DNA from 3 places in the Arthrobacter sp. B3I9 genome. Region 3 is predicted to be linked to each of the others. Evidence: riboswitches for the same ligand, from Rfam matches in the RefSeq annotation. Region 3 holds a riboswitch; each other region holds the start of a gene.
The links. A riboswitch is a leader RNA that binds a small molecule or an ion and turns the genes downstream of it on or off. The one in region 3 is predicted to bind cyclic di-AMP.
Positions count from the first base shown of each region.

Region 1: linked by a shared signal. The riboswitch ahead of QFZ65_RS09900 (hypothetical protein) and the one ahead of QFZ65_RS17140 (M23 family metallopeptidase) in region 3 are both predicted to bind cyclic di-AMP.
Region 2: linked by a shared signal. The riboswitch ahead of QFZ65_RS17785 (hypothetical protein) and the one ahead of QFZ65_RS17140 (M23 family metallopeptidase) in region 3 are both predicted to bind cyclic di-AMP.

Region 1 is NZ_JAUSYO010000001.1:2,098,898-2,108,292, reverse strand. It holds gene QFZ65_RS09920 (DUF1918 domain-containing protein) at 1-2, opposite strand, end outside; gene QFZ65_RS09915 (serine hydrolase) at 72-698, opposite strand; gene QFZ65_RS09910 (APC family permease) at 1,579-2,847, shown strand; gene QFZ65_RS09905 (YnfA family protein) at 2,873-3,211, shown strand; gene QFZ65_RS09900 (hypothetical protein) at 3,306-4,112, opposite strand; cyclic di-AMP (ydaO/yuaA leader) riboswitch at 4,117-4,316, opposite strand; gene QFZ65_RS09895 (DNA alkylation repair protein) at 4,742-5,422, opposite strand; partial or broken gene QFZ65_RS09890 (HNH endonuclease) at 5,785-6,768, shown strand; gene QFZ65_RS09885 (glycoside hydrolase family 16 protein) at 7,222-8,205, shown strand; gene QFZ65_RS09880 (ribonuclease Z) at 8,365-9,249, shown strand; gene QFZ65_RS09875 (type II CAAX prenyl endopeptidase Rce1 family protein) at 9,256-9,395, opposite strand, start outside.
Region 2 is NZ_JAUSYO010000001.1:3,845,210-3,854,604, forward strand. It holds gene QFZ65_RS17745 (response regulator transcription factor) at 1-345, shown strand, start outside; gene QFZ65_RS17750 (cell wall metabolism sensor histidine kinase WalK) at 349-1,935, shown strand; gene QFZ65_RS17755 (FadR/GntR family transcriptional regulator) at 2,008-2,751, opposite strand; gene QFZ65_RS17760 (aldo/keto reductase) at 2,993-3,964, shown strand; gene QFZ65_RS17765 (fumarylacetoacetate hydrolase family protein) at 4,022-4,867, shown strand; gene QFZ65_RS17770 (SDR family NAD(P)-dependent oxidoreductase) at 4,896-5,654, shown strand; gene QFZ65_RS17775 (carbohydrate ABC transporter permease) at 5,753-6,100, opposite strand; gene QFZ65_RS17780 (FCD domain-containing protein) at 6,110-6,286, shown strand; cyclic di-AMP (ydaO/yuaA leader) riboswitch at 6,528-6,710, shown strand; gene QFZ65_RS17785 (hypothetical protein) at 6,711-7,520, shown strand; gene QFZ65_RS17790 (bifunctional glycosyltransferase family 2/GtrA family protein) at 7,736-9,169, shown strand; gene QFZ65_RS17795 (glycosyltransferase family 39 protein) at 9,166-9,395, shown strand, end outside.
Region 3 is NZ_JAUSYO010000001.1:3,700,810-3,710,204, forward strand. It holds gene QFZ65_RS17105 (glycoside hydrolase family 38 C-terminal domain-containing protein) at 1-1,326, opposite strand, end outside; partial or broken gene fdhD (formate dehydrogenase accessory sulfurtransferase FdhD) at 1,422-2,292, opposite strand; gene QFZ65_RS17115 (molybdopterin molybdotransferase MoeA) at 2,371-3,933, opposite strand; gene QFZ65_RS17120 (DUF6457 domain-containing protein) at 3,930-4,217, opposite strand; gene QFZ65_RS17125 (molybdenum cofactor guanylyltransferase) at 4,214-4,897, opposite strand; gene QFZ65_RS17130 (HNH endonuclease) at 5,000-5,500, opposite strand; gene QFZ65_RS17135 (NlpC/P60 family protein) at 5,742-6,575, opposite strand; cyclic di-AMP (ydaO/yuaA leader) riboswitch at 6,887-7,080, opposite strand; gene QFZ65_RS17140 (M23 family metallopeptidase) at 7,191-8,006, opposite strand; cyclic di-AMP (ydaO/yuaA leader) riboswitch at 8,011-8,220, opposite strand; gene QFZ65_RS17145 (metal-dependent transcriptional regulator) at 8,370-9,065, opposite strand; gene serC (phosphoserine transaminase) at 9,379-9,395, shown strand, end outside.

The DNA of each region.
Region 1 (9,395 bases), 1.6 Mb from region 3:
ATTTCAATCACCTCCCTCTCCAGCGTACGATTCCCTGCGCGTGCGCGGAACGGGCATCCGGGCCGGGTGCTTCAAAACAGCTGCTCAGCCACGGTTTGCGTCAGTTGATGGATGATCCGGGTGCGGGCCGCCATGTCCGCTCCGCTTCGGCCGAGGGTGTAGACCACGAAGACGTAGGCCTTTCCGCCCTGCACCAGGATGCTTGCGTCGTGCAGGTTTCCGAAGAGCAACCCGTATTTGTGGAAGACCTCGATGCCCGCCGGGACCGCGGCCGGGATAAGGGTTTCATAGTTGGTTCGCTGCATGTAGGACAGGAGCTGCGCGGTGTTTTGTCGGTTGAGCAGCTTGCCGGAGTAGAGCAGGGACAGCGTCCTGGCTGTTTCCGCCGGGGTCAGGAGGTTGACGGTGCGGTCGTAAGTGATCCCCAACGACGCCGCGTACGCCGTCATACCCTGTTGGCCGACAGCGCGGAGGATCAGTGCCCACGAATCGTTGTTGCTCTGCTGGACCATCTGCCGGATCTGCACGCCGGCAGTGGACGTTCCCATCCGCGTGGCCAGCGACGCCCGGCCGGTTTCCACCAGGTGGTAGTAGGCCGCCGCTGCCAGGATCTTGGCGGTGCTGGCTGCTACGAACTTTGTCTTGTCCCCGTACTCGTGGACGGCCCCGTCCTTGACTTCAATGAGGGCTACCCCCACGGTGTACCGGCTGTTGGCTGCAATGATGCCGTTGACAGCGGCATCGAAGGCAGGACTGAAGCGCGCACCGGTCCCGTCTGGAGCATGGAGGCGCGGTGGGGCGGCAGGAGGTAACACGGCACGCGACGACGCCGGAGGTACCGCTGGCGGTGAAGCAGGCGGCACCGCCGGAGGTATGGCGGCCGGCGGTACCGCAGCGGCCGACGCCAGGGACGACGCTGGCGGGGGTACCGCGGCCGGCGGTACCGTGGGCGCCAGCGCTGACGGGGACGACGCCGGCGGGGCAGCGGGTGCCGTGGCACCCTCGTGCTTTTCGGGTTGGGAGGTGGCCGGCGCGGTCCGCATTGCGAAGACGGGCGATTTGGTCGGTGCTACCGCATCAGCCGGAGGGCCGGTCCCGATGGAAGCGTAGAACGCTGCGGCACCAACCAGGGCCAGGCTGACTGCGGTAGCCGTCAGGGCCCTGGCGCGAGGACCCTGAACAGGGGCCCGGACGCGATCTTCAGCGGCTCCCTGCTCGGGGTGGCCGGAACGAAGGTGCGGGGGGTCTGCCGAATCCACGGGATTCTCATTCTCGATGCATGGAAGGGTGCCGGAGAACGGGAACGCTCCGCGGAACAGCTGACGCCAGAAGTACGTTCCCAGGCATGTGTTTCCCTCCGAAAGTGAACCAGCCCTGGACCTTTGGATCTCCTGAATTGTGGCCCTGGCCGGACTCAAGCGCAAGCCTGGACCTTGAAGAATTCTGCGGTCGCTTTCTCCGTAAGGCAGCGACGGCGTGGTGCTGCTTTGCTACGCGGCGTGAGCCTGTGTGCTTCGCTCGCTAGAGTGGGAACTGGCGGACCGCGGCCGCCGTCGCACTCGAGGAAGGCTTGCAGCGTTGAGTTCCCATCCCAGGCTTGCCCGAAGGCTCACGACGTTTGATGCGGTTTCCATCGGCCTCGGATCGATGATCGGCGCCGGGGTGTTCTCGGCTTTTACCCCCGCGGCACAGGCCGCAGGATCAGGGCTGCTGATCGGCCTGCTCCTCGCAGCCGCGGTTGCATTCTGCAACGCAACAGCCTCGGCCCAGCTGGCGGCGGAATATCCGACGTCGGGAGGAACGTACGTCTACGGGCGGGAGCGGCTGGGACCATGGCCGGGGTTCCTGGCCGGCTGGGGCTTCGTGATCGGTAAGACGGCCAGCAGTGCCGCGATGGCACTGACCTTTGCAGCCTATGCCGCGCCGGCCGGGTGGGAGCGGCCGGTGGCGATTGCCGCCGTTGTCCTGCTTGCGGCTGTGAATTACCGGGGCGTGACGCGCACGGCCGGTATGACCCGGATCATCGTGACTGCCGTACTGATGGTCCTTGCGATCGTGGTTGCGGCCTGCTGGGGACCGTACGGGGCTGCGCATGCCGGGATGTTCGACGGCGGCGGCGCCCTGGCCCACGGGTGGTACGGCATCCTGCAGTCCGCGGGCCTGCTTTTCTTCGCCTTCGCCGGCTATGCCCGTATTGCCACGATGGGCGAAGAAGTTCTCAATCCCCGCACTGCGATCCCGCGCGCTATTGTCACGGCCTTGGGTATCGTCGTCGGAGTCTATGCCGCGATCGCCGTCAGTATCCTCGCGGTGCTGGGCCCGGACGGCATTGCCAGCACGCCCACACCGCTTGCCGCCGCCGTTGCTGCCGGTTCCTGGGACTGGGCCCTACCGGTTGTCGGGCTGGGAGCCGCGTTGGCAGCGCTGGGCGCTTTGCTCGCCCTGATTGCCGGCCTCGGACGGACCAGTCTTGCCATGGCCCGTGAGGCTGACCTGCCCCGTTGGCTGGCTGCTGTCCATCCGCAGTTCAAAGTGCCGCACCGCGCCGAGGTGGTGCTCGCCGTCGTTATCTGCCTCATCATCAGCGTGGCCGACCTGCGCGGCGCCATCGGCTTTTCCTCTTTCGGCGTCCTGATCTACTACTTTGTGGCCAACATCGCGGCCTATACGCAGAGCCGCGACAACCGACGGTACCCCAAGGCCCTGCAGCTTGCCGGCGCCCTTGCCTGCGCCGTCCTGGTGGCCACCCTGCCGGGGGAATCGGTGATCGCAGGACTGCTGATGTTCGCGGCGGGGGCCGCATACCGCCTCCTGCGCTTGCGTCTGGGAGGAGCGCGGAAACGCTGAGCGGGAGCCCTGCGATGATGGGTCCGTGACTATCGCAAAAACAATCGTGTTGTTCGTCCTGGCAGCCGTTGCCGAGATTGGCGGGGCCTGGCTGGTGTGGCAGTCGGTGCGCGAGGGCAGGGACTGGTGGTGGGCCGGACTCGGGTTCCTGGCTTTGGGGCTGTACGGCTTCGCCGCGACACTTCAGCCGGACGCGCACTTTGGCCGGATCCTGGCCGCTTACGGTGGCGTTTTTGTGGCAGGTTCACTCGCTTGGGGCATGGCTTTCGACGGGTTCCGGCCTGACCGCTGGGACATCGCCGGATCGGCAATCTGCCTGGTCGGGGTGGCAGTCATAATGTTTTCCCCGCGCAACGCCGGCTAGGTCTGGCCGCGGAGACGCCAGAGGCCGGTGATCCGCTGCCCCCAAGGCAGCAGCTCACCGGCCTTTAGGCTCCTGCACTCCAGAAGCCTGCGGCTCAGGCTCCGACGCGGACGAAGGTCACGCCGCCGGTTGCGGTCAGCCAGGAAAGCGGGTGCGCCATGGTTGCGTTGACACCGTTCATGCCGCCGCTGACGGCCTGCCCGTTGCCCGCGTAGATGGCTACGTGGCCGGACTGGACGATGATGTCGCCGGGCTGCGGGGTGGCAACAACCTTGCCGAACTTCAGGAACGCGGTGGGGCCGATGTCGCCGACCGCAACTCCGGCCGCGCGGAGGGCCTTCTCCACCATGGCGGTGCAGTCCTGGGTGATCCCGACCTGGCCGTAGGCCGCGGAAAGCAGGATAGCGTTGACGCCGCCTGCTGCAGGCACAGCTGCCGGCGCGGGGGCAGCGGCCGGGGCAGCCGCGGGAGCAGCGGCCGGGGCGGCCGCCTGGACCTTGACGGTCGCCTTCGGGGCGGCCACAGCCTGCGGTGCCGCGGCAACCTGTGGGGCCGGGGCAATCGCGGGGACCTCGGCAACCGGCTTGGGCTGCACGACGGGCGCCGGTGTAGAAATGACAGCCGGACGCTCGAAGGTGATCTGCACGGTGGAGTCCGCACTGACCGGAGCCGTGACCAGGCCCTTGACGTCGACGGAGGCCGGTGCGGACTCACGCTCAACGGGGGCGCCGGCCGCATTCGCGGCCATGGCGCCACTAAGCACCAAACCGGACGCGGCGGCGATCACGGCGACCTGGCGGCCAATGGCGGTTGCATTCCCGGTGAAAGCCGAAGACACTGCTGAGAAGCGGCTGGTGGCGGCGGTACCTTGACGGCGCGCAGAAGTATTGCTTGAAGACATGCGTGTGGCCTCTCCCAATGCCTGCGAGGTGAGCTGTCGGATTCGGATGGGAGGCACCCGGCCGCATGTGGGCCCGTATGGCGGGCCCGTGCGGCTTCACCCCAAGACCTGTGTTCAAACCGGCCAAAAAGTGGTTTCCCCGTCTCTGCCGGACATTGATGCGAGGTTTCCCCAGGCCGCGGCAGAGTTAGGCAATCGGCAGGGGGCGCCCGGTGTCGGAATCAACGGGCGCCTGTCCAACGTAACGGAACCATTACGAAAAGTCACATCGAGGTAACGGAAGGCCTAAAAGGCGCCTCGGATGCGGCACGGAGCCCGGCATAGGATTAATCCACCAGATCCAGTAAGGGGAGGTTCGAAATGAACGCCCACTGCGTAGCCATCTGCCAGCCGAGCGGCCAGCCTCAGCAGGATTTTGACGTCAACACGGAGTTGCTGATCCTCGAGGGGGACGACGTCTGCATCTCCACCTGAGATGCCGAGCCGCGCGACGGAGGATTCGACGTCCGGGTCCTGAACGACCGCACCGATGCCCTCGGTTTCATGGTCGTGACAGATTGGCAGTTCCTGGACGGCAAGGCCTATGCGGTGGTGGAACGACGGGCCAGCCGCTGAGGCAGAGAGCTACCTCACGTCACGTCAACCCTGAATTCCAGCTCGGGCCGGTATTTCGCCACGTCATCCAGCACAAGGGCGACAGCCTCGCGAACAGGGTCGCTTTCATGGTCCTGCTCTGACGAATTTTCACGGTCATGCTGGAACGAAAGGGCAAGCGCCTGCCTTGCCCGGCGGACAAATGCACCCCAGTCTCCCCCGCCGCCCCGGAACGCCCGGAGGGGTGCCAGCAGGGCGGCACGGCGGAGCCAGACGTCCTCTTCCCGGGCCCAGCGGTCCAGCACACTGTCTGCCCGCACCCTGCCCAGCAGGTCCAGACCCGAGACCAGCGGTCCGACCACGTCGACGGCCAGCGGGTCGGCCAACTCGCGGAGACCGGCTGTTCGCAGGAAGCCCTCAACCCGGGTCAAGTCTGCATTGTCCAACGTGCTGACCTTGGACTGCAGCAGGACTACGGCCGAGAGTCGGCGCTCGTACACCGGTACCGACCACAGTTCAGAACTCAGCGCGGTGATGTCGTCATGCGTCAGGCCACGGTGGCGGCGCAGAGCATCGCGTACGGTTCCCCGAACCGCCCCCACCGAAGCACCGTAGTACTGGAGTCCGCTCCCCCACCGGGATCGCAGGTCCTCTGCTCGGAACCACGATCCTTCCCGTTGCAGCGAGGCATCGATAAAGTCGCCGGCGTCACTCATACGTTCATTCTTGCGTATCCCTCTGGGTCATCAGGATGAACCGGACCATCCTTGCGGCTAAGGTTTTCCGCCCCCGACGGCTGATTCTTAGCTGCGCTCTTTTTGTCGGACCCACCGGGTTGAATAGGTTCATGGACGGCAAGCAGGTGCCCGAAGTGGTTCGGGCAGCAGGCAACAACGCTGGACCCTGTTGCGCCGCATGCAGCGCGGTGGTGGACGCCACCCGTCTGCCCGCCTCTGCCCCACTCGCCGTCCACCGCAACGACGACGACGACGGCCCCGCCAGCGTTGACGGCGGACCGGACGGCGGCCCCGCCGGTCTTGACGGCGGACGGGACGGCGGCGGCGTTGATGAAGCGGCGTTGGGCGATGACGGGGCGGCGTTGATCGACGAGCTCCGCGAACTTGAGGACCAGAAATCGGCCATCGCCGCCCGGCAGGCACGGATCTCCGTGGCCCTCGATCTGGTCCAGCGGCGCGCCCAGCGCGCGGCGGGCGTTCCCGAAGCTGAGCTCGGAGCCGGGGTCGGGGCGCAGATCGCGCTCGCCCGGCGCGAATCCCCGGCCCGCGGCTCCCGGCACCTGGGCCTCGCGAAGGCCCTCGTGACCGAGATGCCGCACACCCTCACCGCGCTCGAGCCGGCACCCCGGCGGAATCAGCGGCATCGAGATCCAGCTCGTGATGACCGACCGCACCCTCCTCCAAGGCGACAGCGAACCCGCCCGGCTCCCCGGCTACGGCATCGTCCCCGCCGGCTGGGCCCGCGCACTGATCAAACGCGGCCCGGCCCGGGCGACCGGCCTCAACCGGTCAGGACCGGTCAGCGCCGCAGATAACGAAGCTCTGCAGACCTGGCTACGGCGGCTCTACAGCGCCCCCGGAACCGGGGACCTCGTCGCGATGGACTCCCGCGCCCGGCTCTTCCCCGCCGGGCTCCGCCGCTTCCTCCAAGCCAGGGATGACACCTGCCGTACCCCGTACTGCGACGCCCCGATCCGGCACATGGACCACATCCTCGCCTGGGCCGGAGGAGGTGCGACTACCGCGGCAAACGGAGCCGGCTCTGCGAAGCCTGCAACCACACCAAAGAATTCCCCGGCTGGACAAGCCGCCCCCGCCCCCGACCCGCAAACCCGAACGAACCCGGAGAACGACACACCCTCGAAATCACCACCCCCACCGGCCACAAACACCAATCCACCGCGCCACCCTTACCCGGCACAATTCTGTCCGGCATCGCTGTGCCCTACACGCTTCGGGCCGCAGAGGACGGGCATCCGTTCCCCGGCCCGGCCGCCCCAGCCAACCCCTACCGTCCGGAATTTTGGGCACGAACTCCGGCGTAAACTCCGGCACTACGCCAAGGCCGCGAGGTACGCCCACGGGTACCACAGCCAGGTTGCCTAACCGACCGGCTTGCTGGCGGCTCGGAACCGACCGTCCTCGCTCCCGGCTGGCATAGGACACCGGATTCCAAGCTATTCACTGCCCGCGCCAGGCCCTCTGCCACTGCCTCACTGTTCGCGTCGAGCGCCAAAGAGAGGGCGAACTCCGGTTTGCGGGCAAAGGTTACGATCGGGTAACGTGGGCGCCTGGCCCCGACGGGCTGGCCCGAATGCAGGGCCCGGAGGCCCCGACGTGGGCACCGCCGCGCCGCTCGGCGTCTGCTCGCTCCCGCCCTGTGCCGGGAGCCGAACGAAGTCTTAAGCACTCGTCATCGCCTTAGTTGCGGCTGCCGTTTGCGTCAGTTCTATGCCCGAAGAGGTCTCTTGTTTAAGAAAATAGCCATCACACTAACGATGGGCGCACTGTCCCTGACCGGGTGCAGCATCGCCCCCGCATCGGACGGGGCCGCAGATCAGGCCGGTCGCAGCGAGTCCGCGTCGTCCGCGACGCTGGCAGACTCCTCCGCCGCAGCGTCGATGTTCGGGGCGGTAGCCACTGACACCGAGTCAGAGGGCGATGCGGCTGAGGGCGCACCCGCCGCTGCTGCCCCGGCAGCCCCCGCCCCCGCAGCCCCCGCGGTGCCTGCCGCGGCCGTTCCCGCCGCCGCGACCCCCGTGGTTCCCGCAGTCGCAGTCGCCGCTGCCCCCGCCGCGGCAACCCCCGTCGTTGCCGCCGCAACAGCCGGCAGCGGCACGGAGGCAGCCACCAACTTCAACTGGGGCCCGGTTCTGGCCGGAGACGAGTTCTCCAACACGGGCGCTCCCGACTCCACCAAATGGAGCGTCTTCAAGGGTCCCGGACACCACAACCAGGGCGTACGCAGCCCTCAGGCCTGGTCTGTTGCAAATGGCGTAGCCACTGTCAGTGGTGACTCCGCCGGCACCACTGGTGGCATGTCCGCCAAATTTGCGCAGCAGAAGTACGGCCGTTGGGAGTCCCGCATGAGGACCAGCGACCGCGACCCGAAGTACCACCCGGTGATGATCCTGTGGCCCAACAACAACGCCTCATCCAACTGCGCCGAAATCGACTACGCAGAGGGCAGCACCGAAACGGCCATGATGAAGTTCTTCCTGCACTACAAGTGCGGCGGCGGGGATTTCCAGACCCTCGCGGCCAAGCCTGTCGACAGCACGCAGTGGCACAACTACGCCGTGGAGTGGACCCCGGCCGGCATCACCGGCTACATCGACGGCGTGAAGACCTTCAGCGACACCAACCCGGCCCACCAGCCCACGGTGGGCATGCACCAGACGTTGCAGCTGGACTGGTTCCCGGACGGCTCCGCCACCAAGGCTTCCCAGATGCAGGTCGACTGGGTCCGCGTCTACAAGTAAGCCCTCATTCCGCTGCTTTCGCCGGCGGATCCCACGGCCCCGCTCGCCTCGGCGCGCGGGGCCGTTCCTGCTTTAAGGCCTGGTGGACGCTCCAATGTGAGGCGTCGTGGACGCTTTAAGGCGTGGTCGGCGAGGCTACCGGGTGGGACACTCGGTTCCATGCGCGAATTGGTCATCCTCGGCACCGCTTCCCAAGTCCCCACCCGGTCCCGCAACCAGAACGGCTATCTGCTGCGATGGGACGGCGAGGGGTTACTCTTCGACCCCGGGGAAGGCACGCAGCGGCAGATGATCCACGCCGGCGTTTCGGCCTCGCAGATCACGCGCATCTGCCTCACCCATGTCCACGGCGACCACTGCTTCGGGCTGCCCGGGGTACTCTCACGCCTGGCCCTTGACGGCGTGACGCACCCCGTGCATCTGCACTATCCCGCCTCAGGGGACGAGGCGGTCCGTGCCCTCCTTTCCCTCGCCTCCCCCGGCCCTGACCTGCGGCTCCACCCCCACGGGAGCGCCGGTCCGGTTGCTGCAGGCCTGGAGGTAGAGCCCCTCCGGCACCGCATCGAGACCTTCGGCTACCGGCTCGTTGAGCCGGACAGCCGCACCTTTCTCCCCGACCGCTTGGCAGCCGCCGGAATTGCAGGGCCCGACGTCGGCCGCCTGCTCCGCGACGGGAGCCTCAACGGAGTGCAGCTGGACGACGTGAGCGTCCCCCGGCCCGGCCAAAGCTTCGCCTTCGTGATGGATACTGCGGTGTGCCCCGGCGCGGAGGCACTTGCCCACGGTGTCGACCTGCTGGTGGCCGAATCGACGTTCAGTGATGACGACGCCGGTCTGGCCACGCAGTACCGTCACCTCACCGCCGGACAGGCCGGCGCCCTCGCGTCCGACGGGGTGGGCACCCTTGTCCTCACCCACTTTTCCTCACGCTACCCGGACGTCTCGGGGCTCGCCGCACAAGCCAGCGCCCGCGCGGGCGGCGCCGCGGTGGTGGCCGCTGAGGACCTTGACCGGATCCCTTTCCCCAAACGCCGGAAGGAGTGACGATCCTCAGTAAATGAAGATGTCGATCCAGGCACGGTTGTGGGCATGAATCAGGACCAGGAACAGGATGAAATCGAAGAGCAGATGGACGCTCACAATGTAGGACAGGGACTTGGTCCGGGTGAATATCAGCGCCTGGAGGAGGG
Region 2 (9,395 bases), 140 kb from region 3:
CTGCACCGCCTGGTGCAACGCTCCGGAGTAGCGGCGATGGATTCAGCGGAACTTGTGGTCGGTGACCTTGTGCTCAACGTCGACACCCGGGAAGTAACCCGCGCAGGCGAAGGGCTGCACCTCACGGCTACGCAGTTCGAACTGCTGCGCTATCTCATGGAGAACCCCAAGCGCGTCATCAGCAAAGCGCAGATTCTGGACCGGGTCTGGGACTACGACTTCGGCGGCCAGGCCAACATCGTCGAACTGTACATCTCCTATCTCCGCAAGAAGATTGACGTCAACCACCCACCGATGATCCACACCGTCCGCGGCGCAGGCTACGTCCTGAAGCCGGCGGACTGATCCGTGTCCAGCCTCTCCGGCAAGGTCCGGACTCCCGGGCGCAACTGGCGCGACCCGTCCACGTGGCATCTGCGCACCCGGCTGGTCCTGGTCGCGATGGCCCTGCTGGTGGCCATCTGCGGCGCGGTCGGCCTCTTCAGCTACGCGTCCATGGACTTGTTCCTGACCCGCCAGCTCGACACCCAGCTGGCGCAGGCCTCGGACCGGGCCCGCGACTTCGGCCGCCCGTCCGCAGGCAACTCCGGAGGCCGTCCTGACCCGTTGGAGGCCAGGGGCCAGGGCATCGGTACCCTCAACGCCCGGATCCTCGACGGCGTCGTAAGCAGTGCGGGTTTCCTGGCCGGCGACGCCACACGCAAGTCACTTTCGTCCGAGGACAGCCAGATCCTGCTCGCGCTCACTCCCAACAGCGCACCCGTTGACCGGACCCTCTCCTCTGGGGCGTACCGGCTCACCGCAGTGCGGGCGCCCTACGGGGACGTGATTGTCACCGGGCTCCCCCTGGCGGAGAAGCAGAACACCCTGGCCTCGCTGGTCTGGACCATGGTGGTGGTGTCAGCCGGCGGCCTGGTGGTTATCGGATTGGCCGGCACTGCGTTGATCCGGCGGACCATGAAGCCGCTCGAACAGCTTTCCGAGGTCGCCACCAAGGTCTCCCGGCTTCCGCTCGACGCCGGCGAGGTGGCCCTTGCCGTGCGCGTTCCGGCGGCGGCCGCGCACCCCGGCACGGAGGTAGGCGGTGTGGGCTACGCCCTGAACCAGATGCTGGACAACGTCTCGAGCGCACTGCAGGCACGGCAGAACAGCGAGATGAAGGTCCGCCAGTTTGTGGCCGATGCTTCGCACGAGCTGCGAACCCCGCTCACTTCCATCCGCGGTTACACGGAGCTGATGCGCATGACCGAGCAATTTACGCCGGACGGCGAGCGATCCTTGGCCCGCGTGCAAAGCCAGTCCGAGCGGATGACTGCCCTGGTGGAGGACCTGCTGCTGCTGGCACGTTTGGACGAGGGACAGCCGCTCAAGCTCACCGATGTGGACCTGACGCAGCTGTCGGTCGAAACGGTCAGCGACGAGAAGGTCATGGCGCCCGGCCACGCCTGGCGCCTGGAACTCCCGGAGGAACCGGTGGTGGTCCGGGGCGACTCGACGCAGCTTCACCAGGTGCTGGCCAACCTGCTGTCCAATGCGCGCAAGCACACGGCGCCCGGGACCACGGTGGTCACCGGTGTGATGCGGTCAGCCGACGGAAGCGCCGTGGTCACGGTGACCGATAACGGGGACGGGATCCCCGCCGAGTTCCTGAATCAGGTTTTTTCACGTTTCGCGCGTGCCGACGCCTCCCGGAAGAACCCGGCTGCTTCGGCGGCGGCCGCGGGCGGTCCCGGCAGGTCCGCCGGATCCGGGATGGCCGGCGGACCCGCAGCTCCGACTATGGCCGCGGCGCCCACCTCCGAGGGGACCAGCGGGCTCGGCCTCTCGATCGTGCAATCCATTGTCGAAGCCCACGGAGGCACCGTCGAGGTGACCTCCCGGCCGGGCCGGACCGAGTTTGCCGTGCGGCTTCCCGGTGGTCCCCGGGAGGCTTAGTCTTCGGGCTCCTGCATCCCCGCGCGGCCGGCGAAAAGGCAGGCCGCGCCGCCAGGCGGCGGAGCGCGTTACCTACCGCAACTCCCCGCCGGCGGCCGGCTCCTCGAACTCCGGGGCCGAGATGGCCGTGACGTAGTCCTCCACGGCATACAGGTGATTGGCCATCCGCATCCTGGCCCGGTCCACGTCGTGCCGTCGCAGCGCATCGAGAATCGCGAGGTGCTCCCGGTGCGTCGCGAGCAATCCGTCAGTGTCATGGATCGAGCGCGACATCCGACCTTGGATCGTCGTGGTGGAGACTGTCTCGATCAAGGCGGACAAGACGTGGTTTGCGGAAGCCTTTGCTACCACGCGGTGAAACTCAATGTCGCACTGCAAAGCGCCATCGTGGTCGATGGGTGTTCCATGGATGGCCGAATGTGCCCGTCCGAGGATCGTTTCGGCCTCCTGCAGCTGCTCCTCACTGATGGAGACGGCCGCGGCGGCGGCCGCCTCTGTCTCCAGCGCCCTGCGGACGGTATGCACCTGATTGGCCCGTACGCCGTCCTGCAGGCCTACCCAGAATTCCATCGCGGAGAGCAGCGCCGAAGGCTCCAGCCGAGTCACGAACGTCCCCGCACCTTGCCGCGTTTCCAGGATTCCCATCGTGGACAGCGCGCGGACACCTTCGCGCAGCGAGCCTCTGGACACCTGCAGCTCCGCCGCGAGGTCTTTCTCAATGGGCAGCCGGTCCCCCGGGCTGAGCCGGCGTGAGGACAGCATGCGTTTTACGCCAGAGATTACGACGTCGGTCTGGGACATCGGGCCGTTCGACATGGCAGTCCCCTTTCTTAGCGGCTACTTGCCGGACGCTGCACAACGAAGGATTTGGTCGGATGTATTGCTTGGAAATGCCCTGTAACTCCTATACTCTCATCGAATACTGCTTAATACATCGGATGAAACTTGCGAAGTTGCAAGCGTCGACTCCGCCGTTGATCCACTCCTGATAAGCGATGGCTAGCGCCGTCCGCACGTACCGGCTGGACCTACCCACAGACGAGGTAAAGGACTGATTATGCAAGCAGAGACCCGCACCATCCCCGGGACGGACGTCCGGCTGCCGGTACTCGGCTTCGGCGGAGCGCCCATCGGCAATCTGTACAGGCCCGTGGCCGACCAGGAAGCGGTCGGCGCCGTCGCCGCGGCATGGGAGGGCGGCATCCGCTACTTCGACACGGCACCGCATTACGGGCTAGGGCTGTCGGAACGCCGGATCGGCGAGGCCCTGGCGGGGCAGGACCGCAGCAGCTATGTGCTCAGCACCAAAGTCGGGCGGCTTCTGCGGCCCAACCCGTCACCGCAGGGCAAGGATGCCGAGGGCTACGACGTCCCCGACGAGCTTATCCGCGTCCGGGACTATTCCCGCGACGGCGTGCTGCGCTCCATCGAGGAGAGCCTGCAGCGGCTCGGAACTGACCGGATCGACGTCGTCTACATCCATGACCCTGATGACTACTGGACCGAGGCAGTCGAGGGCGCCGCGCCCACACTGTCCGCCCTCCGGGACGAAGGCGTGATCGGCGCCTGGGGAGCGGGCATGAACCAGTCGCAGATGCTGCACCGGTTCGTCACCGAGACAGACATCGACGTCGTCATGCTCGCCGGCAGGTACACCCTGCTGGAGCAGGGCGCCGCGGACGACCTACTTCCGGCCTGCCTGGAGCGGGACGTCGGCGTGGTGAACGTAGGAGTCTTCAATTCCGGACTGCTTTCGAAGAACCGGCCGGCCGGCGACGCAACCTACAACTATGCGCCGGCACCGAAGGAACTGCTGGACAGGGCCAACCTGCTGGCGGACATCTGCGAATCGCACGGCACCACGCTCCCCGCTGCGGCCCTGAAGTACCCGTACCAGCATCCGGCGGTGACTAGTGTCGTGCTGGGAATGCGGACACCGGAGCAGGTGCAGCGAAACCTCGAACTCGCGGCGCAGGCTGTCCCCGAATCCCTTTGGAACGAGCTGCGCGGGAACGGCCTGATCACCTGACCAGGCCCCCCTTGCAGCTTGTGCTGACATCACCCGAACGGAAAGAAAGAAGAACCAATGAAATTTGCGCGCATCGGTGCACCCGGCAAAGAGATCCCTGCTGTCCTGCACAATGACACGTACTACTCGCTGGAGCAGGTGACGGCGGACATCGACGCCGACTTCTGGGAATCGGACGGACCGAGGCGTGCAGCCGCGGCCCTCGCCGCCGGGGAACTCACCGAACTCTCCGCCGACGGAGCCAGGATCGGTGCACCGATTGCCAGGCCGTCGTCGGTGATCTGCGTCGGCATGAATTATGCGGCGCACGCGGCGGAATCGGGATCGAATCCCCCAACAGTTCCCATCATTTTCCACAAGGCCCCGAACACCGTGGCCGGACCCTTCGACGCTGTCGCCATCCCCCGCGGTTCAACCAAGACTGACTGGGAAGTCGAGCTGGGCGTCGTCATCGGCCGGCGGGCGTCCTACCTGGAATCCCCCGGTCAGGCCCTCGACCGCATCGCCGGATACGTCACCGTCAACGACCTCTCGGAGCGGACGTTCCAACTGGAGGTGTCCGGTGGACAGTGGTCCAAGGGGAAGAGCTGCGCGGGCTTCTGCCCCACCGGGCCGTACCTGGTGACGCCGGACGAGATCGACTCCGGCGACCTTCAGCTGCGCAGCTGGGTCAACGGGGAGATCCGGCAGGACTCCTCCACACGCGATTTGATCTTCGGGGTGGAACAGGTCATCTACGACCTCAGCCAGTTCCTGGTCCTCGAGCCGGGTGACCTGATCTGCACCGGCACTCCCGAAGGGGTGGCCCTGTCCGGCCGTTTCCCGTACCTGAAGGCCGGAGACGTCGTCGACATCGAAGTGGCCGGACTCGGACGCCAGCGGCAGGAATTTTTCCAGGGCTAGAGAAGCCCGAACACGAAAGGACCAAACAATGGAGTTTGCGGGATTGAAGGCACTTGTCACCGGCGGATCGTCCGGGATCGGGGCCGCCACAGCCCTGCTCCTCAAAGAGCGCGGCGCCGACGTGGCGGTACTTGACCTCCAGCCCGAGCAGGCCGGCGCCGGGTTGACCGCCATCAGATGCGACGTTTCCGATGATGCGGCCGTCCGCCACGCCGTGAAGGAAGCCGCGGAACGCCTGGGCGGACTCGACATCGTGGCCAACAATGCCGGCGTGGGTGCCCAAGGCACAATCGAGACCAACGACGACGCCGAATGGCACCGGGTGTTCGACATCAACGTGCTCGGCATGGTCCGGGCCTCCAGGGCCGCCCTTCCTTACCTGCGCCAGTCCCGCCACGCTGCCATCGTCAACACGTGCTCCATCGCCGCGACGGCCGGGCTTCCGCAGCGTGCGCTCTACAGCGCCACCAAGGGTGCGGTGCTGTCGCTGACGCTAAGCATGGCCGCCGACCACCTGCACGAGGGCATCCGGGTCAACTGCGTGAATCCAGGCACCGCTGACACGCCGTGGGTCAGCAGGCTTCTCTCCGCCGCCCCGGACCCGGCCGCTGAGCGCGCGGCGCTGGAAGCCCGCCAGCCCCACGGCAGGCTGGTAACCCCGGAGGAGGTTGCAGCCGCGATCGTTTACTTGGCAAGCCCGTTGGCCGGTTCCACCACCGGCGTGAACCTCGCCGTCGACGGGGGCATGCAGGCGCTGCGTCTGCGGCCAAGCCCTGCCGCTTCCTAGACCGGCAGCACAAACTAACCACGGGCCATGAAAGGCCGGCACCCCTGCGGGTGCCGGCCTTTCACTGTGCGCAGCTGAGATCCGTGGGGCTGTCAGGCTTAGCCCTTTACGGAACCGGCCGTCAGTCCCTGCACGATGAACTTGCTGGCAAAGGCAAAGATTGCCAGCGTTGGCACTACCGTCAGGACCGCAGCGGCGGACATGGAGCCCCAGTCGATGTTGAAGCTCGAGATGAAGCCGGCCAGGGCCGTGGGAATGGTCTTGTTGGAGTCGCTGTTCATGAGCGTCACGGACAGGAAGAGCTCATTCCAGCAGTTCACGAAATTGAAGATGAAGCTTGCCGCGACGCCGGGCAGCATGACCGGAACCAGCACCTTGAACAGGGCACCCAGCCGTGAACAGCCATCGATCATGGCAGCTTCTTCTTCCGTTCCCGCGACGGTCACTTCCACATCATGGACGGAGAGGACGGCCAGGCCGTGCGGGCGAGCAGCAATGCGGGGCACCGCGCAATCGTCGAGGCAATAACGAACCGTGATCCGTCGTCGGCCGCCACCGCGGCGGCTGCCCATATCGCCCAGACGGAGTTCTGGCTCAAGAAGCTCCGCCCGGCCCCTCGGCCGCAGGACTGACATCCGCAGAATTGATCCTGCCGCGCCGCCATTTCGACGGGTTCCTAGCCCGCTAGACGCGCGGCCACATCGAGTGCGCGGAACCGTCCAAACGGCGTTGCGCGGCAGGAAGAATCGCCGGGCCGCACCCTCTCACAGCGCAAGAGCGACACGCCGCTACCGTGATTTCCGTTACCTAAATGTGACTCTAGCGGAAATACCCTGTACGGTCGATAGAGTGCGGTCGCAATTGGAACCGCACATCCGGATTACGCCAAACTCTGCCGCTTCCCGGATTCCGCTGGACCAGGCAGAGACGGGGAACCCAAGTTCCCGGGCACCCTGCATCCATGGACCCTTGGGGTTAAGCCGACACGTGAGCATCCGTGCGGCCGGATTTCCCATCCGCACCCGACAGCTAACTCCGTAGGAGTTGAGAGGCATCATGACTGACATCAAGGTACAAACGCGCCCGGACGGCGACGCCGCAACCCACGCCACGCATTCACGCCATCGTGCCGAGCCGGCCAGACGCGGCCCGGCCGGGTTCGCCAGAGGCATGGGCTACACCGGGCGCCGCGCCGCTGTCGTCGTCACCGTCTGTGCGGTCCTGCTCGGCGTTGGAGCGGCCGGACAGGCAACCGAGTCCACGGCCAGCCCGCAAGCCACCGGCAGCACCGGTGCATCCGCCATCACGGCGACCCCGGTGACGCCCCTCAATTTCGAACGGGTTCGGGACGATTCGCTGTTTCCGACGCCAACTGTTGAAACCACCGCTGCGCCTGCCCCGGCCGGCGCCCAGCCTACCTCCGCTGACGCCACGCCGGCTGAAGCGCCGGTACCCGCAGCCCCGGCGGCCGTGCCGGAACCAGCCGCAGCACCAGCCCCCGCCCCGGCTCCAGCTCCGGCACCCGCTCCTGCCCCGGCCCCGGAGCCTGTTGCAGTCGATGACCCCGCCGGCGCACAGGCTTACGCTGCGTCCCAGCTTGCCTCCTACGGATGGGGGCCCGACCAGATGCAGTGCCTGGCGAAGCTCTGGACCAAGGAATCCGACTGGAAGACCACGGCCACGAACGCCAGCAGCGGTGCCTACGGCGTGGTCCAGGCCCTGCCCGCCGAGAAGATGGCCAGCGCCGGCGCAGACTTCCGCACGAATTACCGGACCCAGATCAACTGGGGCCTCAACTACGTCAAGGAGCGGTACAACTCCCCCTGTGGAGCCCTGAACTTCCACTACGCGAACAACTGGTACTAAGCCGCAAGGCAGCATCAGCGTAGACAGTAGCCCGAAAGCCCCGGATCCTCTTCGATCCGGGGCTTTTCGTGCCTTCCGGTTCGTGCCTTCCGGCGCGTCTTTAGCGTGCACGGCTGGTGCCTGCCCGGATCCTTCCACTTGCATCCTTCCACTTGCACAGCACTTGCACAGCTTGCCGCTAAAGCCCTCATATGAGGCGGCGCCACAGTTGAGCCATGACGTTCACCGACCACGCCACAGAAACCCTGCCGCACAGCGCTACGGCCCCGGGCGGCCTGGCGCCGAGCACCCTGCTGGTGCCCGGCGGCCCCGTTCCGGGCGCCGGTCTCCGCCCTGAGCCGCCGGCCGCAGCGGAAACGCGGCGCGCACCCGTCAGGCCCGGCGTCGGGCTGCCGCTGCTGGACGTGACCATCCCGGTCTACAACGAGGAACAGGACCTTGAGGAGTGCCTGCGCCGCCTGCAAGCCCACCTGGCCGAGTCCTTTCCGCACAGCTTCAGGATCACGGTGGCGGACAACGCGAGCACTGACGGCACCCTTCAGGTTGCGGAGCGTGTCGCGCGGGAACTCCGCGAAGTCACCGTGGTCCATCTGGCAGAGAAGGGACGGGGCAACGCCCTGCGGAAGGTGTGGCTTGGCTCCCCGTCACCGGTCCTCGCGTACATGGACGTGGATCTGTCAACCGACCTCGCGGCACTTGGCCCCCTGCTCGCCCCGTTGATTTCCGGGCATTCGGACCTGGCCATCGGCACCCGGCTGACCAGGAACTCGCGGGTGGTCCGCGGACCCAAGCGCGAATTTATCTCCCGGAGCTACAACTTCCTGCTGCATTCCCTCCTGGGCGCCCACTTCAGCGACGCCCAGTGCGGGTTCAAAGCCATCCGCGCCGATGTGGCGCAGCAGATCCTCCCGCACACGCTGGACAACGCCTGGTTCTTTGACACTGAGCTTCTGGTGCTCGCGGAACGCTGCGGGCTGCGCGTCCATGAGGTCCCCGTCGACTGGACGGACGACCCGGATTCCAGCGTCGACATCGTCCAGACAGCCCTGGCCGACCTGCACGGCATGGCCCGGTTAGGCCGGGACCTGCTATCCGGCAGGATCCCCATTCCCGAGCTGCGCGCTGCCATGGCCCGCGGTCCGCTCCCTGCCGCATCCCGGCCGCAGGAACAAAGCCTCCGCGGGAGCCTCTTCGGCCAGCTGGTCCGCTTCGGCAGCATCGGGGTGGCCTCCACCCTCGCCTACCTCCTGATCTTCCTCAGCTGCCGCGGGATCATGGACCCGCAGCTCGCCAACTTCCTGGCGTTGCTCGTCACTGCCGTGGCCAACACGGCCGCGAACCGCCGCTTCACGTTCGGCATCCAGGGCCGCAGCCTCGCGGCCCGGCACCACTTCGAAGGCCTGCTGGTGTTCGGCATCGGGCTGGCCCTGACCTCAGGCGCGCTGGCCCTGGTTCACAGCGGCGCGGCCGGTACGCCGGACCGCTGGCTGGAGATCGTCACTGTCACCGTGGCGAATCTCGCCGCCACGGCCATCAAGTTCCTCCTGTTCCGCCTGGTGGTGTTCCGCCCCGGCGTCCGACGCACGGGCCCTGGCTGGGGCAACACAGCTCCCTCCCAGAAGCACACAGAAACGGCAAAAGCAAGATGACCGCCAGCCTCGATTCCCACGCCGCGCCCGTCACCGGCGCAACCCCAGTTCCCGACGCCCCGGCACTGGGCCACGTACTGGCACGGCGTCCTGCCCGGCCGGACCACAGCCGCCGTGCACGGCTGCTGTTCGGAAACCAGGCCGGTTGGGTCCGCCCCTCGGCCGCGCTGTTGCTGGTGCTCACCGCGGCCCTGTACCTGTGGAACCTGGAAGCCACGGGTTACGC
Region 3 (9,395 bases):
TTCGCGGCCGCTGAGTTCGGAGCTGTAGCTGTCCACCGGAGGGAAGTGGGTGAACAGCCGGGTGCCGTCTATCCCCTCCCAGTTGAAGGTGTGGTGGGGCATCCTGTTGACCTGGTTCCAGGAGATCTTCTGGGTCAGGAACCACTTGGTGCCGGCGGCCTTGACGATCTGCGGGAGGGCCCCGGAGTAGCCGAAGGAGTCCGGCAGCCACGCTTCCTGGCATTCCACGCCGAATTCGTCCAGGAAGAAGCTCTTGCCTTCCAGAAACTGGCGGGCCAGAGCCTCACCGCCGGGCATGTTGGTGTCCGACTCAACCCACATGCCGCCCACGGGAACGAATTGGCCCGATTTGGCCTTTTCCCGGATGCGGCCGAACAGCTCCGGATAGTATTCCTTGATCCAGGCCAGCTGCTGGGCCGAGGAGCAGGAAAATACGAACTCGGGGTTCTCGTCCATGAGGGCGACCACATTCGAGAACGTCCGGGCGCACTTGCGGACGGTTTCCCGCACCGGCCACAACCAGGCGGAGTCGATATGGGCATGCCCGGTGGCCACGAGCCGGTGCGCGGAGGCGTTGGCGGGTCCGGCCAGGACACCGGCGAGCGCGGCGCGGCCGGCGGCAGCGGTTCCGGGGACGTCGTCGGGATCCAGGACGTCCAGCATGCGCTCGAGTGCCCGCAGTATCTCGTGGCGCCGCGGCTGGTCCCTGGGCAGCTCGTGCATGAGGCCGCTCAGCGTCCAGATGTCCTGCTGCAGCTCCCAGACGGTCTGGTTCAGCTCAGCGATGAAGATCTGGCCCAGCCGGTAGATCGGCGCCGTGCCCGATGTCGCTTTGTCCCCGAAAGGGGTTGCCGCGAAGGTCCATCCTTGCGAGAGGTCCGGGTTTGCGGCTGCCTCGACATAGAAATCGACGGACATGCCGCTGCCGAGAAGCTTCAGCGGGATGTACTGGCTCCTCGGGGAGACCGCCTTGATGATGCTGCCGTCGGGCCGCCAGGCGATGCCCTCACACTGGAATCCCGGAAGGTCCGTGCCGAACCCGAGATCCACGACGACCTCCACCGCGGTGTCCGGCGTGGTTCCCCAGGAATCCGGCACCTCCCCCTGAATCCGGAACCAGGTGGTGCTCCAGGGCCGGCCCCACGGCGCGCCGTGTTCCTGCGGAGCGAAGTCCTGCTGGAGAGCCTCCATGACCGGAACCGGTTCGTCGGGCACCTCCCAGCTGCTCAGCTCGAGCGGGGCGCTGCGCGGGTAAACGGCCGGAATGATGCGCTCGCGCAGAAAGCGGTCCAGCCGGACTTCCGTGAGACGGCGGTCATCGTGCAAGGTGTTCCTCTTAGCGCCGGAATGGATAAAGCCGGAGTGGGTCCAATCAATGGATAAAACCTACTCCGCGCTTCGGCATCCAGCCAAGGCCGCTGCTACGTCACCGGGGCCGGGACTGAGATCCGGCCGCGTCCCGCATATACGTTGAGTGATGTGCCGCGGCTGAACCCGGCGAGAGTCATTCCGCTCGCCTCGGCGAGTTCGACGGCGAGGCTCGATGGCGCGCTGACGGCCGTCAGCACGGGGATGCCGGCCAGGGACGCTTTCTGCACGAGTTCGAACGAGGCCCGGCCGGAGACCTGCAGTACGGTCCCGCTCAGGGGCAGCAGCCCCTCACGCAGCGCCCAGCCGACCACCTTATCCACCGCGTTGTGGCGGCCTACATCCTCGCGCAGGCACAGCAGTTCGGCAGAGCCGTCGTCGGCAATCCGGAACAGCCCCGCGGCGTGCACGCCGCCGGTCACCTCGAACACGGACTGGGCTTCCCGGAGCGCGTCCGGCAAGGACGCGAGGACCTCCACCGGGACCGTGAGCGGGTCCGTCGCAGGACTGAAGTGTGATGACTTGTGGACCGCCTCGATGGAATCCGTGCCGCAGATGCCGCAGGAACTGGACGTGTAGACGTTCCGTCCGGTATCGGGCAGCACGACGTCGGGGCGCAGCTGTGCCTCCACGACGTTGAACGTCTGGACCCCGTTCTCGTCCTCTCCGGCGCAGAACCGGAGGGACACCAGCTGGTCAGGGCTCCAGATCACCCCCTCGGAAACGAGGAAACCGGCAACCAGGTCAAAGTCGTTTCCCGGCGTCCGCATGGTGACGGAGTAGGAAAGTTGCCCCAGGCCGGATCTCCAGCGGCTCCTCCACTGCCAGAACGTCCTCCCGGTACCGGACCGGGAACTCAAGGGCCTGCGGCGAGCCGTCCAGGACAATCTTGTGCACCTTGCGGCGCTGCGTCACACGACCCATCAGAAACTCCTTAGCAACATGCAATCATCATGCCAAGCAACGGCCGGTGGTGCCAGCGCCAGCCACAGCCAGCAGGGTTCAGTCGAACAGGGCGCTCCAGTCGACCGGGCCGCCCGTGCCCGCAGGCTTCCGGGCCGGACGTTTGGGAGCGGCCTTGGGCTTCGACGCAGGGCTCCCCGGTTCCGGGATCGGCGAACCCCACGGCAAGGCGAAGGCAGGGACCAGCTCCCCCAGCTGGACGCCGTGGGGCGGCACCACCAGCACGCCCTCGGCTGCCGACAGCCCCCTCATCATGCCCGGTCCGGTGTGTTGTGCCGGCGATGCCATCCCGTACAGCAGCCTGAAGGGCATCAGCCTGGTCCTTCCAGGGTCGGGCTCGATCGTCGAACCGCAGGGGACCTCCACCACCGGTGGGATTGGTCCGTGGCCGAGTGCGGCCAGGAGCGGTCCCGCCAAGGTGGAAAGAGCCATCATCGCTGCCAGCGGATTACCGGGCAGGCCAACGATGAAGCGTCCGTCGGGCAGTTCCGCCAGCACAGCCGGATGGCCCGGCCGCATCGCGATGCCGTCGACCAGGAGCCGGCCGCCGAGTTCGTCGACGGCGCGCCGCAGGTGGTCGGTTCCGGAACGGCCGGTGCCCCCGGTGGTGATGACGACGTCGGCAGGCAGAGTCCCGACGTCGGCCTCCTCCTCCGCGGCAGCCTCAGGACCAGCCGGTTCCTGGTCCTCGAGGGCGGCCAGCCACTCGCGGTAGCTGTCGCCGATCTTGACCGCGCCGCTGCAGATGCCGCCGAGCATCTCCACCACACCGGCGAGTTGCGGGCCGAAGGTGTCACGGACCTTGCCCGGTTCCGGCACTCCTGCCGGAACAACCTCCGAACCGGTAAACACCAGCCGGACCACGGGCTTGCCCAGGACGGGGAGCACGTCGTGGCCGGCGAGGGCCGCCAGGGCCAGATGGGCGGGATTGAGCAGCGTGCCGGACTTCACCAGCAGCTCCCCCGCGCCCGCTTCCTCCCCGGCCTTGCGGATGTGCTCCCCGTTCCGGGGCTCACCGGGCTTGGCGGCACCGCTGGTCCGCAGCACCGGCAGGCCGTCCTCATCGGGTTCGATGCTGCCGCTCTCGCTGCGGAGCACCGCTTTGGCCCCGGGCGGGATCAAACCGCCGGTAACGATCGGGCTCGCCTGGTGCGGAGCCAGCCGCTGGCCGGGTTCGGCCAGGATCCAGGGGCCGCTGCCGTTGACAGCCCAGCCGTCCATCGCCGAAGACGCGTAGTGCGGGATGTCCTGCAGCGCTTCGACGTCGGCGGCGAGGACCCGCCCCAAAGCGTTCCGCAGCGGCACCGGCGCGGCGGGAATCGGCGCGGCGCAATGGAACGCGAGTTCCCGGGCCTCCTGCCACGTGTGGGCCAGGTGCCGGTGCGTTGCATCGGGTCCGGCCGCGGCGCCCTTGTTCTCGCCCGCGGCATGCTCCGCTGCCGCCTTCTCCGCTGCCACATTCTCCGCTGTGGCGTGCTCCTGTACGGATTCCTCCCATGTGGCTTGCTCGGCTGTCGCATTCTCCCCGGTGTCCGGTATTCCACCGGGCGCCGGATTGCCTCCGGCGGCTGGAGCGCCACCGGAAGGGGGCGCAGGCGTCATGCCTCGGGGGCTTCGGCGGAGGCGTAACCTTGGGCAAGTTTCCGGGCGACGCCCATCGCGGCCTGCATCGATGCGGTGTCAGGGGTCTGCCCGGCCCCGGAGGCCAGGCCGGCCGCGAGGCCGGCGATGAAAGTCGTCAAGGGGGCGGCAGGGCGCACTACGGCATGCGCCGCTACGCCCGCAAGGGCCAGGACTTCGTTGACGTCGACCTCGACCTCTTCCAGTTCGAAGGCCTGGAGCAGTGCGCGGCACCAGTCTTCCAGAGTTTCATCCTGGCTCTTCACCGTTTTCCTCCAAGGTCGCGATCAGTTCCTTCAGCTCCGGGCGGCTCCTCAGGTACAGCTGCCGGAGGGCGGCCGGAGACACCCAGCGCGGCGGCGTCGTCCCAGGTGTCGACGTCGTCTGTCGAACCCGGGGGAACACGAAGTCCCCGTACGTCAAGACTAGCAAGGAGGGCGAATACAGAGGCGTTTGCCAGTGCGCCCCGCCGGGCGGCGTCTGCAATCGAGCGTTGTAGCGCAGCCGTGCCATAAAAGCCGGCGAGGGGCTGCCGTCGCCCGTCCGCTGAGACCGCGAGGACGCCATCCCCCTCCACCCCGGCAGCAAGTGACTCGCGCATGGCGGTGACTGCGGCAGCGGCCCTGGGCATGTCGCAGGCCAGCACCAGGGTCAACGGGGGAACGGTCCGCGCCGGGCGGGCGGCCTCGCGGTGGGCTTCGAGGGCAGCCATCCCGGCGGCAAGGGCGGCCGCCGGGCCGGCGAACGGAGGTTCTTCCCGGCACTTCAGCACCCCTGCCGGAAGCGGTCCGGGGTCCGGTCCGACCACGACCACGCTCCCCGCTCCGCGTGCGGCCCGCAGCGTCAGTTCAAGGAGGGTCCGGCCGCCGGAGACCAGGCGCGACTTAGGTGTGCCGCCCAACCGGGAGGACCGCCCACCGGCGAGAATGACAGCATCGAATTCCACCCGCCCAGCCTAGCGCGCCGTCACTGAGATCCCATCGGCGAGACAACCGGCGCGAGACGTCATGCACTCGTGAAAGGTTGGACGCTGACACCAGCGGGCAGGTCAGGCGGCGGATTCCGGCAGCAGGAAAGGGTCCCAGTCAGGGGCGGGCTTTTCCAGTTCCTTGATCTGCCAGACCGTACCCTTTGGCGGGCCCGGCGCGAAGCCGAGCTTCCACCCCATCTCCGCAGGGGTGTGATCACCCTTGGCGTTGTTGCACCGGAGGCACGCGGCCACCAGGTTCTCCCAGGAATCGGCGCCGCCCCTGGACTTGGGCTGGACATGGTCAATGGTGTGGGCGGCTTTGCCGCAGTACGCGCAGCGTTGCCCGTCCCGGCGAAGCACCCCCCGCCGGCTGACCGCCGTAATGGTGTTATACCGGGGCCGGATGTACCGATTCAGCAGAATCACCGACGGCCGGCCAAGGATGTCCTGTGGCCCGACGACGGGGTCGTCGCCTTCGGCCACCACGCTGGCCTTTCCGGTAAGCACAAGAACGAGCGCCCGGCGGAAGGTGACTACCGCGAGCGGTTCATATCCAGCATTCAGAACGAGTGTGCGCATCCGCATACCTCTTCACGGCCGCACCCGCCAGGGGCACGAGGGCCGGCTGCCCTCTGCATGGTCGGGCTATGGATCGACACCACAAGAGTAAACACCGAAAGGCCAGATCACCGAATTTTTGTCCGTGGCAAACTTCGTGTCCGCCGGAAAAGAACCCCATGCCGGCCGGAAAAGACCGGGGGAAAAGCAAGGAGGACCCCCGCCATAAGGCGGAGGTCCTCCGGATGCTGACGAGCGGTGCTTAGCCGCCGACGCGGATGAAGACAGGGCCGGAGCCGACGTTGGCGCTGTACAGTGCGGTGGTTCCGCCGTTCCAGCCGCCGTGCACGGCCATGCCGTTGCCGACGTAGACGGCGATGTGGGCCATGCCGACGCCACCGTTCTGGTAGTAGGCAAGGTCGCCGGGGAGAGCTTCAGCAGCGCTCACCGTGCGGCCGAGGGACAGGTATCCGGCCGGCCAGCCGTGGAAGTTGATGCCCGCTGCGGCCAGTGACTTCGTGGCCAGCGCGGTGCAGTCCTGCGACACGCCGAGCTGGGCGTACGCTGCGGCAGCGATGGTTGCTCCCCTGCCGCTGGCGACGGACAGACCCTGCGTGCTTGCCGAGGTGCCGGCGGCAGCCTGCGTGGCAGCGGCGGCCCGGGTGCCCGCAGCGGCGGGGGTGCCAGCGGCGGCCGGGGTGCCCGCAGCGGCGGGGGTGCTAGCGGCAGCCGGGGTGCCGGCGTCGGAGTTCCGGACCTCCACGGCCGGCTTCGGGGCCTCGACGACAGGAGCCGGCGAGGTGGAAACGGCAGGCTTCTCATAGGAAATCGCAATGGTGGAAGCGGCCGAAATGGTGGCCGGCGCACCGGACTGCACCTCGAAGGCGGAAGCGGAGGTGGACTCGCGCTGAACGTTGATTTCGGCGGCGTTGGCTGCAATGCCGCTGGTCAGTACGAGACCGGAAGCGGCAGCTACGACGGCGGCCTGGCGGCCCATGGTGCCAGCGTTGTCGCCGACGGCCTTAGCAATGACAGCAAGCGACCTGGTCTCGGTGACCTCGGCGCGGTGCCGTGCAGAGTGTGCACGAGTAGTCATTAAGTTCTCTCTTTCGTGTTCCTTGGACCGCGCTTTTTAGGCGCGGAGTAAGGACGCTCCGGCATCTTGGGGGTACGCCGGATCGCCCCGAAAAATGGGTTACTTAGCGAAGGGTGTACTGCGAAGACGCGCCAAAAGCGGTAGCTGCGCGCAGGTGCGATGCCTGCAGGCCGGACTCGGCAGAGATTGAGTCGGCGGAGTGAGATCCATTCCGGGCGCCGGCAAGGGCAGCACGGGACATGGATTTCAGCGGGCTCAACAGAGCCGCGCCAGCGCGGTGACGCGCAGCATTATGGCGTGAAGACACGAAAGTAGCCTCTCCCAATGCCTACGAGGTGAGCTGTCGGATTCGGATGGGAGTCACCCGGCCGCGCTGCTCCCTGGGAAGCTTTGCGACTTAACCCCTAGGTCTTCTCGCGAAGACCGAAATTGGTTCCCCCGCCCCTGCCAGACGATGTCATGCGAACGGACCTTGAGCGGTGGCAGAGTTAGGCAATCCACTCAAGAGCGCCAACTTCGGAGAAGTTGGCGTGCTTCAAACGATACAGCAGTACTGATGAAATGTCACATTCAGATCACGGCGGGTTCCCAAAAGGCGAGAGTCGCCCATCGCTATTAGAGCCAGCCGGTGGGGTCAACGACGTCGCCGTTGACCATTACTTCAAAGTGCAGGTGGCAGCCGGTGGACGCGCCCGTGGTTCCGCTCATCGCGATGACATCGCCGCGGGAGACCTTTTGTCCGACCTTCACGCTGGAGGAGGACAGGTGGTTGTAGGTGGTCTCCAGGCCGTTGCCGTGGTCGATCACCACACGGTTGCCGCCGCCGTACGGGTGCCAACCCGTGAAGGTAACTGTTCCGCTGGCCGCGGCACGGACAGCCGTACCGCATTGCGCAGCGTAGTCCTGGCCCCGGTGGAACTCGCCTTGGCCGCCGGTGATGGGACTCACCCGGAAACCGAACGGCGAGGCCGTTTCCATCTTCTCCAGGGGCGCACCAAGGGTGCCGGAAGAAGCAGCGCGGGTGATGGTTCCCACGGACTGTGCGCTCAGCAGCTGCTTCAGCTTTCCGTCGGGGTCACCCTGGGTGCTCACGGCGGTGCGGCTGAAGTCGATCTTGGTGGAGGCGGCGGTCACGGCAGGCTGTGAAGCAGCGGCGACGGCGACAGCGGCTGTGTCGCTGGCCATGACCGGCCCGGTGGCGGGCACTGTGACCGTCAAGACCAGCCCGGTAGCGGCAAGGGCGATGCCGGCACGCTGCCCGAAGCCGCTGGCGGCGGCAAAGTCCGTCACCTGGCGAAACGTGCTCCGGCGGCCGCGGCGCTCATCGCGGTGCGCATCACGCGGGCGGTCTGCCTGAACGGCGACGGCCGGGCGCGGCTCAGGAGCGGGGCCGAAGGCGCGGCGGCGGCCCGGGGTGGTCTGGGTGGTCAAGAATGGTTCCTCTCTGGACGGCCTGCGGAGTTAGCTGTCGGATTCGGGCCAAAGATCAAAGACCCGGTCCGCCGTAAACAGGCGTCCAGACACAGGGGAATCGCAAAATCCCACGGTGGAGTGCGCCTGCCGCTGGCGGACTTCACCCCGAGGCTGCTCTATAGCAGCCGGAATTGGTTCCCCCGCCTCTGCCAGAAGGTGACTCGACTTCTGATCCGCTGGCAGAGCTCGGCTGCGGATCAGGTAACGGTTTGGTATCGTACTGCAGATTAACTATAGGCGATTAATCCCGCTCAGTAATAATCCCGTTATCTCCTTGTGGACATCCCAGGGGTCAGGCCGCAAGTGCTGGTGTGGACGGGCTCAGCCGACCGTAACGAAGACGTGGGCCGCGACCTCCGGCGGCAGCTCGAGCGCACCTTCGAAGTCCGGCACGCGGACTGAAATGTACTCCCCCACGCGTTCCAAGGACACGAGTGCCCCGGGCCGGATGCCGCCTTCATCCAGCTGGACGAGCAGTTCCGGCTCGACCTGGATGGGTTCGGCCAGGCGGTTCACGGTGATCCGGGACCCGGCGCCGTAGCCGGTCATGGCTTCAAGCAGGTTCACGACGCCGTCGGCGAAGGGCTGGGAGGGCAGGCCGCCCAGTTCCGCGAGACCGGGAATCGGATTTCCATACGGGGAAACGGTCGGGTGATCGAGCATCTCGAAGATGCGCCGTTCCACACGCTCGCTCATCACGTGTTCCCAGCGGCAGGCCTCCTCGTGGACATACGCCCAATCAAGGCCGATGACGTCGGCCAGGAGCCGCTCGGCGAGGCGGTGCTTGCGCATAACCTCGATGGCACGTTTCCGGCCGGTCTCGGTCAGTTCAAGGTGCCGGTCGCCGGACACCACCACAAGGCCGTCGCGCTCCATGCGGCCGACAGTCTGCGACACCGTGGGGCCGGAGTGGCGCAACCGTTCTGCGATGCGGGCACGGAGGGCGACGATGTTCTCTTCTTCAAGTTCCAGGATGGTCCGAAGATACATCTCGGTTGTATCGATCAGATCCGTCATTCAGCTCAGCTCCTCGAGCGCCGTCCTTGCGTCATTCCCACCGTACCGTGTGCCGATGTCTGCGGCTTGCCTCGGCGGGATCCGCCCGTACGTTCGCAATCCAGCTTAGCCTTTTTTGAATTACTCCGGATAATTCGGCCGGCCCAGCCGACGGCTGCCGCGGCGCCCATCCGTCTCAGTGACCGGACTATGACGGATCTTTTTCCCGTCCCTACGGGGCGGTCAGGCAGAATGAAAAGGAGGCTTCGTCGCAGCCACCGCTGCCGGGCCGCCCCCAAGCCACGCTTTGTACCAGCCGAAAATTGGAGCCCCTGTGAGCCACACCAGCGT